DNA from 2 places in the Cellvibrio sp. KY-YJ-3 genome. Region 2 is predicted to be linked to the other one. Evidence: predicted binding sites of a transcription regulator. Region 2 holds the regulator's gene; the other holds the start of a gene.

Region 1 (5,939 bases), 100 kb from region 2:
CAACAAATGAATGTGCTGGCGGTTAAAGCCGGTAACACGGCGGTATTGACCGCTGCCGATTACAAATCCATTGCGGCCGAAGTGGACACGCGAATTAGTGAGTTAATGAACTTGCAAAATACGCGCAATGCTTCTGGTCAGTACATTTTTGCGGGCTATCAAGGCGATACTCAACCCTTCATTAATAAAGGCGGCGGCAATTTTGAATACCTGGGCGATGAAGGCCAGTTATTTCTGCAGGCCTCTGCTTCTGTCAGTGTGGCAGTGAGTGACTCGGGCAAAAAAGTATTTGTAGATATTCCCAGTGATCACAATACGGTAAACACTTCTGCCAGTAGCAGCAATCGCGCACTGCCTGCATCAGTAGTCAGTGTGGGTCAAATTGTCGATCAGGAATTGTTTGACAGTTTTTATCCCGAAGACATGGTTATTGCATTTAATGCCAACTCTGCGGTTGTTCCTAATGGTCCTAATTACACCGTTACTGAACGCAGCACTGGCAAAGTGCTGGTGGCGAATGCGCCTTACGTTTCCGGCGAAGAAATTAATGTGATGGGTGTGAGCCTCAGTATTTCCGGTTCACCAGTTGCTCCTACACCCGCCAGCTTGCCATTTAACTTTGATGCGGCTGCAGCGCCAATCGATTTTTCTGCCAACCCTACAACCTTAAAGATTTCTGTCGGTGGCAGGTCAGAAACTCTGGAATTTAACAGCTTGCCCGTCGTAAATAATGCGGCAGATTTTGCCGCTATGTTAAATGCAGCGCCCAATGCCGCTAAATTGGCGAACCTTGGTTTAACGGCCAGTGCGACAGGGTTCGTGTCGGCTAATGGTATGAACATTAGTGTGCAAGGTGGTAATCCTGCACTGCAAAGTGCGACAGGCCTGACAACCATGGCGGGCGTGGTTTCAACCAACGGTAAAGCGGGCGATTCTTTTCTTGTTGAATCTACCGATAAGCAAGGTTTGCTTACAACGCTTTCACGTTTCAGTGAGGCTATGAAAAGTGTAAAAGACACGCCCGAAAGCAAAGCATTGCTGAGTGATTTGGTTGCCAAAACCTTGAGTAACCTGACTAACTCTATTACCAATGTTGTTTCAGTGCAGGGTGAAGTGGGGGCTCGTCAGAACACCCTGGAAAGTTCGCGTGATTTGAATTTGGATGTAAATTTGTTTGTTCAGCAAGAACTAAAAAGTGTACAGGATCTGGATTACGCAGAAGCCTCAATTCGTTTATCGATGGAAACTCTGGTGCTTAATGCTTCGCAGCAGAGTTTTACCAAAATTAGCCAGCTGAGTTTGTTTAATTACCTGTAGCGCAAGTGTTATGGTTTTATGCGGTTTTTAAACATTTGTCGGAAGTCGCTGCGCTCTTCCAACCTACAAACATTTCAAATACGTGGGTTGGAAGAGCGCAGCGACTTCCGACACACGAATCATCCGTTTTCCGACACACCAATCATCTGCTTTCCAGCACCCATCTCAATCATCCCTCTTTAATGTTTTCCAACCACCCATTTAAATTTTGCTAATCTTTGTAGATGGCGTTAGGCTTCGCTTATTAAACCAACTTATTGTATTCCCTAGGTAAAGAGCTGTTTTATGGATATTGAGACCTTGTTAGATCCTCTCTCTCGCGCACTCAGCCAGTCCCAAGCACTGCTGTCATTGGCAGAGGCGGGCGATTGGGATTCCTTTGAGACATTGGTGCAGCAGCGCCAGCAGGGTTTGTTATCAATTAATGATGCTGAATACTTGCAGTCGCTGGCGCAGGCGGATTTGGAACCTCAAGCCGCACGCATGATTGAAGAAATCCAGACTATTAATAAGCGTTTATCCGAGCTGGCTGAAATTAGTCGTGAGCAAGTGGCGTCAGAATTGCGTCAAACTAATCGCGCCATGAAGGCAATCGATGCTTATGGTCGTTAATTTGACGTTTTTCTGCTTTTATATAACCTTCCGCAATAAATTCTGTTAATTACCGCTGTAAATATTTTGTTTAAGCCATAAAAAAAGATTAAAGCAACTCCAGGATGTGTCGATAACCTTGTTAGAAGTGCTGATTAGTAAGTTTGTCTCAGGCTTCATCAACAGACTTGTTATCGCAGTGATACTGCACACAGACATTAATCCAGGAGATTAATCATGGCTTTAGTAATTAACAGCAATATCGCCTCCATCAATGCGCAACGTCAATTGATGAACTCAGGCAACGCACTTGATCGCGCTACCGAACGTTTGTCCTCTGGTAACCGTATCAACTCCGCAAAAGACGACGCCGCTGGTTTGGCGATCGGTAACCGTATGACCTCTCAGGTTCGTGGTCTGGACCAAGCCATCCGTAACGCTAACGATGGTGTATCCATGATTCAAACCGCAGAAGGTGCTCTGCAAGAATCTACCAACATCCTGCAACGTATGCGTGAGCTGTCGGTTCAGTCTGCGAACGGTATTTACAACGATGCTGACCGTCAAACCCTGAACGCCGAAGCACAACAATTGAAGTCAGAATTGGATCGTATCGCCGATACCACTTCGTTCAACGGTAAAGCTCTGCTGGATGGTTCTTTGGGTAGCACCAGTTTGCAAGTAGGTGCATTATCTAACCAAACTATCGACGTAAAAATTGGTACCTTCAACACCAACTCACTGGGCGGTAGTGCTGGTGATGTAGTGGGTGAATCTGCAACTGGCCTGGCTGCATTGTCAGCGTTTACCGGCGCAGATGCCGATACCACTTTATATGTCAATGATGTTGCCCTGAGCAGTTTGGCTGACGCCGCTGCAGGTTCTACATTGAACGAAAAAATTGCCAGTATTAATGCTGACTTGGAAGGAAAAGGTGCTGTGGCGTCGGCACTTGTTTCTTCAGAAGGTAATGATATTGGTGATGGTGTGCTGGTTGCTGGCACCGATACTTTGACCCTTACTGTAGTGGATGGCGACGGTAATAACCAAGCTTATATCCTGACTGGCACTACTAACATGGATGAGCTGGTTGCAAAAATTAATAGCGATACTGGTGTTAGTGCAAGTTTGACCGATGATGGCAATTTGGTGCTGAGCCAAGAGGGTGTTGTTTCCATTACGGTTACTGGTACAGGTAATGGTCTTGCTGCAGCCGGTTTTGATGGCGCTGAGACTGATGAAAACTTCCGTTTGGTATTCACTGACACTAGCGTTGGTGGTACTGGGGTAAAAATTGAAGGAGCTGACGATGCTGCTGCATCAGCGGCGATGATGACCAACGTTGCTGCACTGGGTCTGGATATCTCTGATGACTTGGGTAACCTGCAAGGCGCCACTATTACAAACTTTGCCTCTAGCTTGAATGCCGGTGATTTGATTATTAACGGTGTTGAAATTGGTGAAGTAGATGCAGGTGCTGATGCCACTGAGAAACGTGACAATTTGATTGAGGCTATTAACAAAGTCAGCAGCGAGACAGGTGTGGTTGCTTTTGCCGGTGATGCCACAGACTCGATCGCATTGGCATCAACCAGCGGTGAAGTAAGTGTTAAGTATGGTGATAATGCCGCCGCTACCATGTATGCCCAAACTGGTATTCAAGAGCGTAATGCCGCTGAAGGTGCTGGTTCTGTAGCTAGCGTTGATATTTCAACCCAAGCTGGTGCTCAGAAAGCAATTGGTATTATCGACAAAGCGATTGACCAAGTAAGTAGTACCCGTGCAGACCTCGGTGCGATTAACAACCGTTTGGACTTCACCGTATCAAACCTGGCGAACATCTCTGAGAAAACTTCTGCTGCTCGTTCACGTATCAACGATGCTGACTTTGCCGCAGAAACTGCAAACCTCAGCCGTTCACAAGTATTGCAACAAGCGGCGACTGCGATGTTGGCTCAGTCTAATGCACGTCCACAACAAGTACTGTCACTGTTGAGATAAGGTGGTAGCTTCCTTCAAAGTTAGCCCTCTGGCTAACTTTGAAGGTGTGTTCTAGTGAGGACTTTATGATGAATGAAATCACTAAAATCGCAGCGGGACCGGCACCGGTGAAACCAGTGCCGGCTTCGTCGTTGGCGGGCACTGTGCAAGGTCAAAAAACCGGCAATGATTTGCCGCCGGTTGCCGAAGCGGCAAAACCTGTAACCACTGAAACCGTCAATTCCCAAGCGGTACAAGAGAAAGTGCAGGCCGCCGTTGCGCAGATGAACGAGTATATTCAGTCCACCCAACGTGACTTGAATTTTACTTACGACCCTGGTTCAGGTGAAACGGTTGTGAAAGTATTGGACAGGAGTACGCAAGAAGTTATTCGTCAAATTCCCGATGAAATATTTCTGCGTTTGGCACAGCAACTCACACCCGATGAGCCAGTTAGCCTGATTAGCGCGCAGGCTTAAAAACGCTTTTAAATCATTGATTTATGGCTTTTTAAGCGATTTTGGAAATATTGTGTTTTAAAAAAAGAGCAGCATTCGCTGCTCTTTTTTTTTGAGGTTTTTTTTGAATATTTTTTCCGCAATTATTATTTTTTAGTCGTTTTTTTATCCAGCACACTACCTAAAAAATGTTGTTTCCCTCGCTTGAATAATTGTTCCCGCCGAGGCTGTTTTTTATGGCCTAAAGCGCTTGATTTTTTTCTTGGCATAGTCTGTGCAAAAGCCCACTTAGGCGACCCGTATAGAAATCCTGTTGGTATCCATTTCTTACCAGTCTTGCCACGAAGTTCTCACAAACTGAGCAATTTATTTGCCGCTGTTTCTGGGCTTCATCAGTCGGCTTGTCACAGCACACGCAACTGTGAACAGGAACAATCATTAGGAGATTTATTATGCCTTTAGTCATTAACACCAATGTCGCTTCCTTGAATTCACAGCGTCAATTGATGAACTCTGGAAACGCTCTTGATCGCGCTACCGAACGCTTGTCCTCTGGTCAGCGTGTTAACTCCGCCAAAGATGACGCTGCGGGTCTCGCCATTTCCAACCGTATGACCTCGCAAATCCGTGGTTTGGATCAAGCTATCCGTAACGCAAATGACGGTGTGTCTCTGGTTCAAACCGCAGAAGGTGCTTTGCAAGAAGTAACCAATATTCTGCAGCGCATCCGCGAACTTTCAATCCAGTCTGCGAACGGTATCTATAACGATGACGACCGCAAAACATTGGATGCGGAAGTGCAACAGTTAAAGCTGGAAATGGACCGTATTTCAGAGACTACATCATTCAATGGCCAGAAGCTGTTGGATGGAACCTTGGGTGAAACCTTCTTGCAGGTGGGCTCTCAGGCAAATGAAACAATGGAAATTGCCATTGGTTCATTTAATACCTATGCGCTGGGCGGCTCGTCTGGCGATATCGTGGGTGAGCCTGCAACACCTAACGGTGCTCCACCGGCCAACCACTTGGCGGAGATCGATGCGCTGACAGATCTGACGGCAGGTGATTTACTGATTAATGGCACTGCTATTGACCCGGTCACTACCGCCACTAATTTGAATGAAGCATTGGCAAGCATCAACTCGGATTTGGAAGGTAAGGGCGCTGAAGTTGCGTCTCTGGTTCAAGTCACTGCCGATACTGCCGGTTCAGGTGTGTTGCGTGCGCCAGACGAAACTCTTGAACTGACTTTGGTCGATGGCAATGGTTTGTCGCAGGTTTATACCATTACCGGCACCAACAGCATGAAAGAGTTGGTGAATAAAATTAATGCTGAAACTGCTATCGAAGCGACTGTGGATGCTAGCGGTAAGTTAATTCTCACCGCACCGGGTGCGTCATCAATTACTGTGGATGAAACTGCAACAACTGGTAATCCCTCAGGCTTGGCTGATGGCCATACTAACTTCTCCTTGGTGTTCAATGACACTAGCGCCGATCGTTTAGGCGTGACCATTGAGTTGGGGGCAACTGCTGGTGCTGATGCGCGAGTGTCTGCATTAGGCGTGGATGTACAGGATGCTAACGGCAACT
Region 2 (12,476 bases):
CTGGTTTCCGCCACGGCGACCCACATTTAAAAGCCCAGCTCAATGCTTTGGCCGACCAAGCACAGGTAAAAACCTATTTGGTGATGTCGTCCAACAGTCAGGCGCAAATGCTCAAAGCCTCGGTTCACGCCTATGGCGCGGCGCGCTTGCAGGGCTGTGTTCTCACCAAGTTGGACGAAACCGCCAGTATCGGTGAGGCTCTGGGTGTGGTGATGCAAAGCCGTTTGCCCGTTGCCTACACCACCGATGGCCAGGACATTCCTAAAAATTTGGAGGTGGCACGGGCGCATCAGTTGGTTGCCAGAGCGGTAGCATTGCTGAAAACCAGTTCGGAGACGGCGGTTTCTTAGCCAAAGAAAAGCTATAACCCTATGATTTTTACAGTGAAACTGAAATTAATCGGATCTTTTTCCAATCCCTATCTATACTCAGTTCACCATTAGAGTGCCAACAAACCGTACCGCCAGTTTTCTGGCGCCAACCCCGGCACACTTAAGAAGAATATGTTTGGAGTTACGTGTAGATGAGCCAAGTGCGACCAGTACAAGTTATCGCTGTGTCCGGCGGTAAAGGCGGAGTAGGTAAGAGCAATATTTCCGTCAACCTGAGTATTGCCCTGGCTGAATTGCGCCGTCGAGTTGTACTGCTCGATGCTGATTTAGGCCTCGCCAATGTGGATGTATTGCTCGGCATTCGCGCCACCCATACCCTTGCGGATGTTCTCGCCGGCACTCATTCGCTCAGCGATGTGTTGGTCACTGGCCCCGCCGGTGTAAAAATTGTTCCAGCATCCTCGGGTGTACAGCGTATGGCGGAGTTGAGCAGCGCCGAGCATGTGGGGCTTATCAATGCCTTCAATGAACTTTCCGATCAAGTGGATATTTTGGTGATAGACACGGCCGCGGGTATCTCGGATACCGTGGTTAGTTTTGTGCGCGCCGCCAACGAAGTCATTATTGTCGTGTGCGATGAACCTTCTTCCATCACCGATTCCTACGCCCTTATCAAATTATTAAACAAAGAATATGGAATGCAGCGCTTCCGTGTGGTCGCCAATATGACGCGCACCCAACAGGAAGGCATGAATATGTTCAACAAACTCAATACCGTTTGTGAGCGCTTTCTGGATGTCACACTCCAGTTTGTAGGCCAAATTCCCTTTGACGAAAATGTGCGTAAAGCCGTGCAAAAACAAAAAGCCTTGTTGGAGTTTGCCCCTGGCTCCAAGGCGGCAGTGGCAATACGTGCGTTGGCCCAAGCAGTCGATAAATGGCCGCTGCCATATTCTCCCACCGGGCGCCTGGAGTTTTTTGTCGAGCGCTTGTTGCAGGCCGCGAATGCGCGTTAGCAATATCCGCATACGCAGTTGCATAGACATTGGTGTGTGACTAGCGTTATGAATCGCTACTCACGAGAAAGTGAGGCAGGGTTGCCAATAATCACGGCAGTTTTTGCTAAACAAAAGGTGTTCGATGGCCGCAGTCAATGGTTTAGCCATGTACGATAAAAAGACCTTGCTCGATGCGCAAATCAATGTTGAAGACTTTGCTCCGCTGGTAAAGCGCATCGCTTACCACATGATGATGCGTATGCCTGCGTCCGTGCAGGTAGATGATCTGATTCAAGCGGGCATGATTGGCTTGATCGAAGCATCACAAAAATACGATGCATCCCGCGGTGCCAGTTTTGAAACCTATGCCGGTATTCGCATTCGCGGAGCAATTGTTGATGAAATGCGTCGTGGCGATTGGGTGCCCCGCTCAGTGCACCGCAATGCGCGCCGTGTTGCGCGTGCCGTTGCCGCCGTCGAGGCGCGTACCGGGCGCGATGCGACCGACGCCGAGGTCGCTGCTGAACTAGAGGTATCGCTGGAAGAATATTTTGAAATGCTGCAAGACTCCAACGGTAGCCGGTTATTCAGTTACGAAGAAACCTTCGGTGAAGAAGACAGCAATATCGACGCGTCCGAACACAGCAGTGCTTTTGTTAGCCCGTTTGAAGGGGTTCAGCGGGATGGGTTAAAAAAAGCCTTGGCCGAGGCGATTGCCTTGCTTCCCGAACGTGAGCGCATGGTGCTCGCCCTCTATTACGATCAGGAATTAAATCTCAAAGAAATTGGCTTGGTGCTTGGTGTTAGTGAATCCCGGGTTAGTCAGATTCACAGCCAGGCAGCCGCGCGTTTGCGCCACCGCCTTGGTGGTTGGCAGCCCGCGTAAACTGGGTGAAAAACAACCAAGGGCAGTGTGGTTTGCTCGCCGTTGCCAGCAGAATCGCAAATTAGTCTGTAAATACAACAATTTGCGCTATGATTTGCAGTAAAAGTTGAAGATTTACGCGCCGCCACTGGCCGAAGCTTTAACTCCTACTAGACTATGAATTAATAAAATTCCCTTCTGGGTAATTGGAGGTTGCGTTGGATAAGAACATGAAAATCCTGATTGTTGATGACTTTTCAACAATGCGGCGGATCATCAAAAACTTGCTGCGGGATTTGGGGTTTTCCAATACCCACGAAGCAGACGATGGCGTAACGGCATTGCCGATGCTCAAAAATGGCGATTTCCAGTTCCTGGTCACTGACTGGAATATGCCGGGCATGACCGGTATCGATCTGCTCAAAGCGGTACGTGCAGACGAAAAGTTGCGCACCTTGCCAGTATTAATGGTGACCGCAGAAGCTAAGCGCGATCAGATTATTGAGGCGGCTCAAGCTGGCGTAAACGGCTATGTCGTTAAGCCATTTACAGCGCAGGCGCTGAAGGAAAAAATTGAAAAGATCTTTGATCGGGTCGGTTAATCACCGTCGATTAAATAATAAATAAGGCTCTGCCATGGCATCTGAAACCCAAACATCGTTCAACAGTGAGTTTGTTGTCGAATTGAGAGAGTGCGCCAAATTGCTTGCGGAAAAACTGCAGGGCAATGAGATTGAAGAAGCATCGCTCTTGATACAAACCATTACCCAATCGCGTGATCGCCATATTTTTCAATCGGTAGGGCGCCTGACACGCGGTTTGCACAATGCAATTGTCAATTTCAATGTGGATGCCGACCTAACCAAAGAGCCGCCCAAGATTGCCAAGTCTGATATTCATGATGCGTCCAATCGGCTCAATTATGTGATTGAACTAACGCAAAAAGCGGCCGAAAAAACCATGGACGTTGTCGATGAGGCTGCGCCTATCGCCATGAATTTGGGGCAAGAGGCAAATAGTTTACGCAGTGAATGGGCGCGGTTAAAACGCCGTGAAATGAATGCCGATGAATTTCGCCAGTTGTACGAGCGCATGGATATTTTCCTCGGGCAAATGGTCACCGGTACTGAACAACTCAGTAAGAATTTGCAAGATATTGTGTTGGAGCAAGGCTTTCAGGATCTAACCGGTCAAGTATTAAAACGTGTTATCGGTTTGATCAATGATGTTGAAAAAGACCTTGTCAGCTTGGTGCGCATTGCTGGGCAGGTCGAAGAAATTGCCGGGCTTGCAGATGATCGCGAAGTTGTCGCACACGATATGGAAATTATGCACAAGCGTAAAACTGAAGCCGAAGGGCCACAAATTAACAAAGAGCGCGCAGATGTAGTATCCGGGCAAGATGACGTTGATGATTTGTTATCAAGTCTTGGTTTCTAAGCTGTAGGTCACTCGAGGAACGTTGAATGAGTTTTGGTGATGACGAGGATATCCTCCAGGATTTTCTGGTAGAGGCGGGTGAAATTCTCGAACGCCTCAGCCAGCAATTGGTTGACCTGGAGCAGCGCCCTGAAGATAAAGATCTGCTCAATGCAATCTTTCGCGGGTTCCATACCGTAAAAGGGGGGGCCGGTTTTCTGGCGCTCACTCCTATGGTGGAATGCTGCCATCTCACCGAAAACCTGTTTGATATTTTGCGTAACGGCAAACGTGCGGTTACCTCTGAATTAATGGACGTAGTGCTTGAAGCACTCGACATGGTTAATCAGCAATTTGAATTGGTATCCCAGCGCGAAGAACTACCACCGGTGGACCCTGCGTTAATTGCCTCGCTTGAGCGATTGGTTTCTTGCGAAGACCTCAACGAAAGTGCAGTAGCAGTACCTGTGGAAACAGCGGTTGCTAACCCGGAGACTACGGCAGTTGCCTCTGGGGACATTACGGACGCTGAATTTGAACAATTGCTGGATGCCATCGCCGGGGTTCCTGCCGCGACTGTGGCCTCTGCGCCTTTGGCTGAACCTGTCGCCACTGTATCCGGTGGTGGCGATGATATTTCTGAAGATGAATTTGAAGCGCTGCTCGATCAATTGCATGGCAGAGGCAAGGGGCCAGGTGTTCAGGCTGCTGCCCCGACACCAGCCCCGGCTCCTGTAGCATCCACAGCGGTCGGTGGTGGTGACGAAATCTCAGAAGACGAATTTGAAGCGCTGCTCGATCAACTGCATGGCAAAGGTAAAGGGCCGGGCGTTGTTGTCGATGCACCAGCACCAGCTGCTGCTGTTGCGCCCGAGCCTGCAAAAAGTTCGGGTGACTTGATCAGCGATGATGAGTTTGATGCACTACTGGATCAGCTGCACGGCAAGGGTAAAGGCCCTGGCACAGGAGCATCCACTGCGGCAACTCCCGCACCTGTCGCAACAAAACCAGCGCCTGCTCCTGAGGTTAAACCAGAGGCTGCTAAACCTGTTTCGCCAGCACCTGCAGTCAAGAAGGTAGAGCCGCCAAAACCAGCCGCAGCGACTGCTCCCGCTACGCCGGCAGCAGATAAAGAAGCGCCGCAAGTTGAAACTACCGTTCGTGTGGATACCCAGCGCCTTGATGACATTATGAATATGGTGGGTGAGCTGGTGTTGGTCCGCAATCGCTTGGTGCGGTTGGGTAACGGCTCTACCAATGAAGCCCTGGTAAAAGCAGTAGCAAATTTGGATGTAGTTACCGCCGATTTGCAGACCTCGGTCATGAAAACCCGCATGCAGCCAATCAAAAAAGTATTTGGCCGCTTTCCCCGTGTGGTGCGCGATTTGGCGCGTAGTTTGCGCAAAGAAATTAATTTGGAATTAGTCGGTGAAGAAACCGATCTGGACAAAAATCTGGTAGAGGCATTAGCCGATCCGCTGGTTCACTTGGTACGCAACTCGGTTGACCACGGCATTGAATTCCCTGATGTGCGCGAAGCGAATGGCAAGTCCCGCATTGGACAAGTTGTGCTTTCTGCAGAGCAGGAAGGCGATCATATTCTATTGTCGATTAGCGATGATGGTGCCGGCATGGACCCGGTTAAATTGCGTCGTATCGCGGTAGAAAAAGGGATGTTTGATGAAGATACCGCCAATCGTTTGTCTGACACTGAAGCCTACAATTTAATATTTGCACCAGGGTTTTCTACCAAAAAAGAAATTTCAGATGTGTCCGGTCGCGGTGTGGGAATGGATGTGGTGAAAACCAAAATCACCCAGCTTAACGGCACCGTCGAAATTAAATCCGAGTTGGGTAAAGGCACGCGCTTTATTATTAAAGTACCGCTGACGCTGGCGATTATGCCAACCCTCATGTTTATGCTCGGCCAACAAACTTTCGCTTTTCCGCTGGTGAGTGTGAATGAAATTTTCCACATGGATCTCACCAAGAGCCATATAGTGGATGGGCAGGATTGCGTCGCTATTCGTGATCAGGCAATTCCATTGTTTTATATGAAAGATTGGCTGGTTAAAAATGCGTTTGGTCATCGTCCTGACAACGCTCACGTGGTGATAGTTACCGTTGGTTCGCGCCGTGTTGGTTTCGTGGTGGATCAATTGATTGGTCAGGAAGAGGTGGTGATTAAACCTTTGGGCAAAATGTTGCAAGGTACCCCAGGCATGGCTGGGGCCACTATTACCGGCGACGGCACTATCGCGTTAATTTTGGATATTCCCAGCCTTTTGCGTCGCTACGCCAAGGGTTCCACCAGCTGGGGACACAGTTAATCTTCAGCGTGACCCTGCTGCGGTGAACGCTACACATGCCAGCAAAATGTCTGTTAAATATTTTTCCCTTGCGGAGTGTGATAGATGCCTTTCCGGGTATTAGTGGTTGATGATTCAAATTTCTTTCAGCATCGTTTGAAAGATATTATTAATGAGCACCCGGAATTAAAAGTTGTTGGTATCGCAAGCAATGGACGCGAGGCTATTGATAAAGCAGCTGAGTTAAAGCCTGACATTATCACTATGGATTTTGAAATGCCGGTGATGGATGGTGTGACTGCTATCAAGCACATCATGTCCAACCGTCGCGTCCCCATCTTGATGTTTTCATCGCTCACCTATGAAGGTGCCAAAATTACGCTGGATGCCTTGGCAGCCGGCGCACTCGATTTTATTCCCAAAGATTTTGCCGAGGTCTCGCGAAACTCCGAGGTGCTCAAGAAAAAATTACATGAGCGATTGATTACCCTCGCTGGCTCCGGCAATCGCTCAGTCCCACCGCCAGTTGCTACTACAGCGTCACCCGCGCCTGTGCCTGCGTCAGCGAGCAGTTCGTCATCTTTCAGACCCATTGCCGCACCGGCGCCTGCCGCTCGCCCTGTGTCGCCAGTCCAAGATGAGCCGGCAAGGCCATCTGGATCTGATAATTACCGTCTCAAAAATAAACCCAAACTTTTGGTCATTGGCGCGTCCACCGGCGGGCCAGTTGCTCTGGCCGAAGTGTTAATGGCGTTGCCCGCCAATTTTCCTTTGCCTATTGTGCTGGTGCAGCATATGCCGGAAAACTTCACTAAAGCATTTGCCGAGCGGCTCAACAAACAGTGCCACATCCGCGTGCGTGAGGCGGTGGATGGCGATCAACTGCAACCCGGTTTGGCGTTACTTGCACCGGGCGGAAAACAATTAATGCTCGACAAGCGCAACGGTGGTTCGGTGCGGGTATTGCCGGATGATGAGCGCGTCAATTACAAACCTTCGTTGGATATCACTTTTGGTTCTGCTGCCAATAACTATGCCGATAAAGTACTGGGCGTGGTATTAACCGGTATGGGGTCGGATGGTTGTAATGGTGCGCGTTTATTAAAGGATGCAGGCTCGTCACTTTGGTCACAAGATGAAGCGAGTTGTGTAATTTATGGTATGCCAATGGCGGTTGCACGCGCCGGGTTAACCGATAAAGTGCTAAGCCTGAAGGATATTGGGCCGCGTTTGGTGAGAGAGGTTATGTAATGGATCTCCTGAGTATTATCGGCGTCATTATCGCGTTTGCGGCAATTATCGGCGGTAACTTTTTGGAAGGCGGTGGCATTGGCACTTTGTTGAATGGGCCTGCCGCATTTATTGTGCTTGGCGGTACCTTGGGTGCAGCCATGTTGCAAACGTCAAAAATAAATTTGCGCCGTGCCCTAAGAATTGTGGTGTGGGTTTTTAAACCACCCTATGTTCCCTTTAAACAAGGTATTGCCAATATTGTGCGCTGGGCCGCAGCGGCGCGCAAAGACGGCCTGCTTGGGCTGGAAGAAATTTCCGAGCGTGAAAAAGATAAATTTGCGAAAAAAGGCTTGCAGCTATTGGTTGATGGCAATGAGCCAGAAGTTATCCGCCGTATTTTGGAAACGGATTTAATCGTAAACGAACAGCGCGATTTTGATGCAATTAAATTTTACGAATCTATGGGCGGCTATGCACCGACAATCGGCATCATCGGCGCGGTAATGGGCTTGATTCATGTGATGAATAATCTGGCCGATCCTGCGACCTTGGGGCCTGGTATTGCGATTGCATTTGTGGCGACCATTTACGGCGTCGCCTTGGCAAATCTGGTATTTATTCCTATCTCTAATAAATTGCGTATGTGTGTGAATGAAAATTCCCAATATCGTGAATTGATTATTGAGGGCATTATTGCGATTGCCGATGGTGAGAATCCCCGCTCAATTGAAATGAAATTAAACGGCTATTTGCATCCGCTTAACTGAGAAGCGCTCTTATGGTTCGCCGCAGAAGAGAAGATATTCACGTAAATCACGAGCGCTGGCTGATTTCTTACGCTGATTTCATTACGCTGCTGTTTGCATTTTTTGTGGTTATGTATTCCATCTCCCAAGTAAATGACAGCAAGTATCGCGTCTTGTCCGACACTTTTATTGAAGCCTTCCATAAACCAACGGATGCCCAATCCAATACTGAGCCAGCAGATCAGTCTGCGCCGGCAAATGATTTAATATCTCCCATCAATATGGATAACTCCGTGCGCGATGCGGAGCAGGTTGACGAGCAAGTGCCGACAATTGTGGATAACTCTCAAGGCGCCGCGAATGAAGTTGCTGAACAGCCTGATACTAAAATAAAAACCAGTGATGAATTAACGCAAATTTCTGATTTGGTATCTGAAAAATTTGCCCCCTTGATTACTGAGCAGCTTATTCAGGTGTCCAGCAATGAGTTGTGGTTGCAAATCGAATTAAAAGACAGCATTTTATTTTCGTCCGGCAGTGCGGATACCAGTGAACAGGCGCGCAAAATATTTGATGAAATTGCAGCGATCCTGGCGAGTTATTCTAACCCGGTGCAGGTTGAAGGCTTCACCGATAATATTCCTATTAATAGCGCCAAGTATCCCACCAACTGGGAGTTGTCTACCGCGCGGGCCAGCGCCATTGTTAAGCATTTGGCTGCAAATGGTGTTGCACCAGAGCGTTTGTCAGCGGTTGGTTATGGCGAGTATCAGCCCATTGCTCCCAATAGCTCTGAACAGGGTAGGGCGCAAAATCGCCGCGTTGCTATCATGATTGCCAAGCGCAAAATGGATCGTCCTAAAGTACAAGTCGAACCAGCAGCTACCTCGTCTAGCGCCTCTTCTCTAAATTAAACCCCATAAACAACCTGCTTTCGTCGTTATTCCCCCTATTGCGTTGAAACAAGCTGCCGCTATAGAGATGGCGGAGTCATTACTTCTACTTGAAGTTGTCGTCTACTGGGCAATACTTAACATCCACTGCTTGAAAATTGATCGCCCCATGGAGTGATTGCTGGTCGATGATTGGCATAAGTGTTGATAAAGGCGACAATGTTCTTTCTGAATTTGTGACTGTAGTCGAGAAACTTATCGCGATGGGCACAAACTTTGCTTTTGTCGCTGTATTAGACGATGTGACTGGCGTTTGACGCTGGCGAGGGTTGAATTGTGCGAGTTATAGCAATAGCGAACCAGAAAGGTGGTGTGGGCAAAACCACCACAACGGTATCCCTTGGTGGGCTTATTGCGGCCACTGGGAAGCGGGTGCTATTGCTGGATATAGATCCCCACGGCTCACTCTCTAGTTATTTCCGTCAGGATCCTGACACCCAGGTGCTAAGTAGCTATACCCTGTTTCAGGAGCGCAAAAGCTTAACCCGTGAATCGGTTAACCGTTTGATTCTGCCAACGGATTACCCCAACGTGAATTTGATCCCCTCGACCACCGCGCTGGCGACACTGGAGCGGCAGGCGATTGGTCAGGATGGCATGGGGCTGGTACTGAGCCGGGCACTTGCATTAATCGCTGATGATTACGATTACGTACTGATAGACACACCGCCCTTGCTGGGCGTGTTGATGGTGAATGCGCTTGCTGCTTGCCAATATTTGGTCATTCCGGTGCAAACCGAATTTCTTGCGCTCAAAGGCTTGGAGCGTATGGTGAATACACTGAGCATGATGTCACGCTCGCGCAAAAAAGCATTGGATTACACCATAGTGCCAGTAATGTTTGATCGCCGTACTCAGGCCTCGGTGACCAGTTTGCGCACTATTCGCAATACTTATCCCGCTCAGGCTTGGCCTGGGCATGTGCCGGTTGATACCCGTTTTCGGGATGCCAGCAAAGCCGGTGTCCCACCGCATTTGTTTGACCCAACAAGCCGTGGCGTGGAAGCTTACACTGCGCTTTGGCATTGGCTCGATAAAAAAATACGTGCCGATGAAGCGCAGGCTCAGTCAGCACCTATGGCAGTTATCAATAAGGCTGGTGTGGTGTCGTGAGCAATCGCAAAACGCCTGAGGGCGATATAGAGTCACCTGATGTGAGTTTGGGTCATTACTTTGATGACCTGCTTGGCATTGGTGATGCTATTGATGACGCATTTGCTGCGCTTGAATCCCGACCCATGTCTGTTGCCGCCAATTCCGGCTTGGCGCGTGTCGTCAGCTTACCGACTAAAAAGCACCACCCTGAAAAGTCTAAAAAAGTATCGGCTAACCTGCATACCAAACCCCGTTCATTAACCAAAACCGATAGCAAGCCCGCTGAGCTTGCCAGCCCCGAATTGTTGCAAACGCCGGAGCAAAAACGACAGCTGGAGAAGTTGTTGCAGTCGGCCAGTGCGCAATTATTGATTGAATCCCCGGTAGTTGAGGTTGTAGCGGTTGATGTGGCCGCAGAGCAGGTTGCCCAGCCTAAAACCCGGTTTGTCACCGATACTGATGAAATTCAAGAGTGGGATATTGGTACTCCAGCAGAAATCGTTGCGACCCCGCTTGTGGTATCACCTGTCGAAGTTCAGTCGACTGATGTTGAGGTGGTTGACGCGGAAGCCCAGTCCAGTCAATTCAAAATGGAAGGTCTGGATTGGTTGGAAAATGGTCGTCCGCAATGGGCGCAATCGCGTTTTGATGTGCTGCTGTTCAAAGTGGCCGGATTAACCCTGGCAGTGCCCTTAATTTCCCTGGGGCAGATTCAACCGCTAACGGATGAACTCACTCCTTTGTTCGGTCAGGCAGATTGGTTTATGGGGTTGCAACCCACACCCGCAGGTAAGATTCGCACGGTGAATACCGCGAAGTTTGTGATGCCAGAGCGATACGATGAGTCCTTTTTACAGACGGCCAAATATGTGATGTCAATTAACGGTGTGCCTTGGGGGTTGGCGGTGGATTCAGTAAATCAGCCCATCACCTTGCAACCGGACGATGTAAAGTGGCGTGGTGACAGAGGCAAGCGGCCTTGGCTGGCCGGCACAGTCAAGGATCATATGTGCGCACTTCTGGATATCCCGCGTATTGGTCAAATGTTGGTTGATGCCGATAAGAATTTTGTTCCGGCTCGCGCCTGATACCTACAGATTATTGATTGGAATCGGCTAGAACGTGCTTTTGTGGTTGCGACAAACAAAAGTGGCACAGGAAAAGTCATCGACTATAGTTATAGCGACATTTACACGATTTACTGCCTGACACTGGCAGCTCAGAGGAAAATTTAAGATGGCAACTGATGCAGCAAAAAATAAAAGCACTGATGATCCCGTATTGCAGTGGGTAACTTTTCGTCTGGACGGTGAAACCTACGGCATTAATGTAATGCAGGTACAGGAAGTGCTGCGCTATTCGGAGATCGCCCCGGTTCCCGGTGCACCTTCTTACGTACTGGGAATTATCAACCTGCGCGGCAATGTGGTAACAGTTATCGACACTCGTCATCGCTTTAATTTGTCCAGCGGCGAGATTACCGATAATACCCGTATAGTAATTATCGAGACCGACCGCCATGTAATTGGTATTTTGGTTGATAGCGTTGCCGAAGTGGTTTATTTGCGCCAATCGGAAATTGAAATGGCACCTAATGTTGGCAATGAAGAGAGCGCAAAGTTCATTCAGGGTGTGTGCCACAAAAACAACGAGCTATTGATTTTGATTGATTTGAATAAGCTGCTAACCAGTGAGGAATGGTCAGAACTCGAAGATGTTTGAGTGATTGATCAACTAAGGTGTTGCAAGTGATGGAATCGAGCGCAGAGAAATAGTCATGACGGTTTTGGAAATAGGTTTATCGGCGTCTGCGCTTGTCAGCGTGATTGCATTGCTGGTTGCATTAATCAGCTTGAAGCAGGTGCGCCGCCAGGCGGATGCCAATGAAAAACTGATTCAAAAATTAATGCGTGAGGTGGCTGCATCCAGCAGTGGTTCTGTAGGTATGGGGCAGCGGCTTCTGGCGATGGAAAAACGGTTGCAGTCTGAAGCTAAAAAGCCTGAAAAAATTGATTATTACAACGATGATGAATTCCAACCTTATTCACAAGCCGCACAAATGTTCAAAATGGGAATGGATTGTGATGAGGTGGCGCGACGTTGTGGTTTATCGCGCGCTGAAGCATCGCTGCTGGAAATGATGCAAAAATCGAGTCGGTAAAACACAGTTAGTGTGAAAAATGAAAAAAGGCGATCAGATGATCGCCTTTTTTTGTTGCCGAAGCTCCTCCCGTTATGCTTTACCCTATCAGAGTTGATATTGAAACGAGTTGCCGCTAACGCCAACTGAGTCGTCGCTTAGCAAATAAACATAGGCAGGCATAAGTGCTTCGGGGGTTTTTACTGTTTCCGGATTTTCGGCGGGATAAGCGGATGCGCGCATATCAGTGCGGGTTGCGCCAGGGTTAATACTATTGGTACGAATGCGTGTAGCACCTTCCAATTCATCGTGCAGTGTTTGCATCAGGTTTTCTGCTGCGGCTTTTGAGGCTGCGTAAGCGCCCCAAAATGCACGACCTTTAAATG

The links. Region 2 encodes FliA, which starts transcription of late flagellar genes. Its sites were predicted from a motif close to TAAAGTTATNNNNNNNNCGGCCGATANCC; they were not measured.
Region 1: a site for FliA is predicted at 2,019-2,047, ahead of D0B88_RS12960 (flagellin). Genes of this name have one in related genera too.

Annotation. Positions count from the first base shown of each region.
Region 1 covers NZ_CP031727.1:3,065,334-3,071,272, forward strand. Annotated here, with positions in the region: gene flgL (flagellar hook-associated protein FlgL) at 1-1,317, shown strand, start outside; gene D0B88_RS12955 (flagellar protein FliT) at 1,603-1,929, shown strand; gene D0B88_RS12960 (flagellin) at 2,146-3,909, shown strand; gene D0B88_RS12965 (flagellar protein FlaG) at 3,975-4,367, shown strand; gene D0B88_RS12970 (flagellin) at 4,799-5,939, shown strand, end outside.
Region 2 covers NZ_CP031727.1:2,961,561-2,974,036, forward strand. Annotated here, with positions in the region: gene flhF (flagellar biosynthesis protein FlhF) at 1-350, shown strand, start outside; gene D0B88_RS12490 (MinD/ParA family protein) at 524-1,348, shown strand; gene D0B88_RS12495 (RNA polymerase sigma factor FliA) at 1,473-2,216, shown strand; gene cheY (chemotaxis response regulator CheY) at 2,414-2,797, shown strand; gene D0B88_RS12505 (protein phosphatase CheZ) at 2,832-3,635, shown strand; gene D0B88_RS12510 (chemotaxis protein CheA) at 3,662-5,944, shown strand; gene D0B88_RS12515 (chemotaxis response regulator protein-glutamate methylesterase) at 6,029-7,174, shown strand; gene D0B88_RS12520 (flagellar motor protein) at 7,174-7,923, shown strand; gene motD (flagellar motor protein MotD) at 7,935-8,816, shown strand; gene D0B88_RS12530 (ParA family protein) at 9,132-9,968, shown strand; gene D0B88_RS12535 (chemotaxis protein CheW) at 9,965-11,038, shown strand; gene D0B88_RS12540 (chemotaxis protein CheW) at 11,187-11,672, shown strand; gene D0B88_RS12545 (DUF2802 domain-containing protein) at 11,728-12,111, shown strand; gene D0B88_RS12550 (YciK family oxidoreductase) at 12,199-12,476, opposite strand, start outside.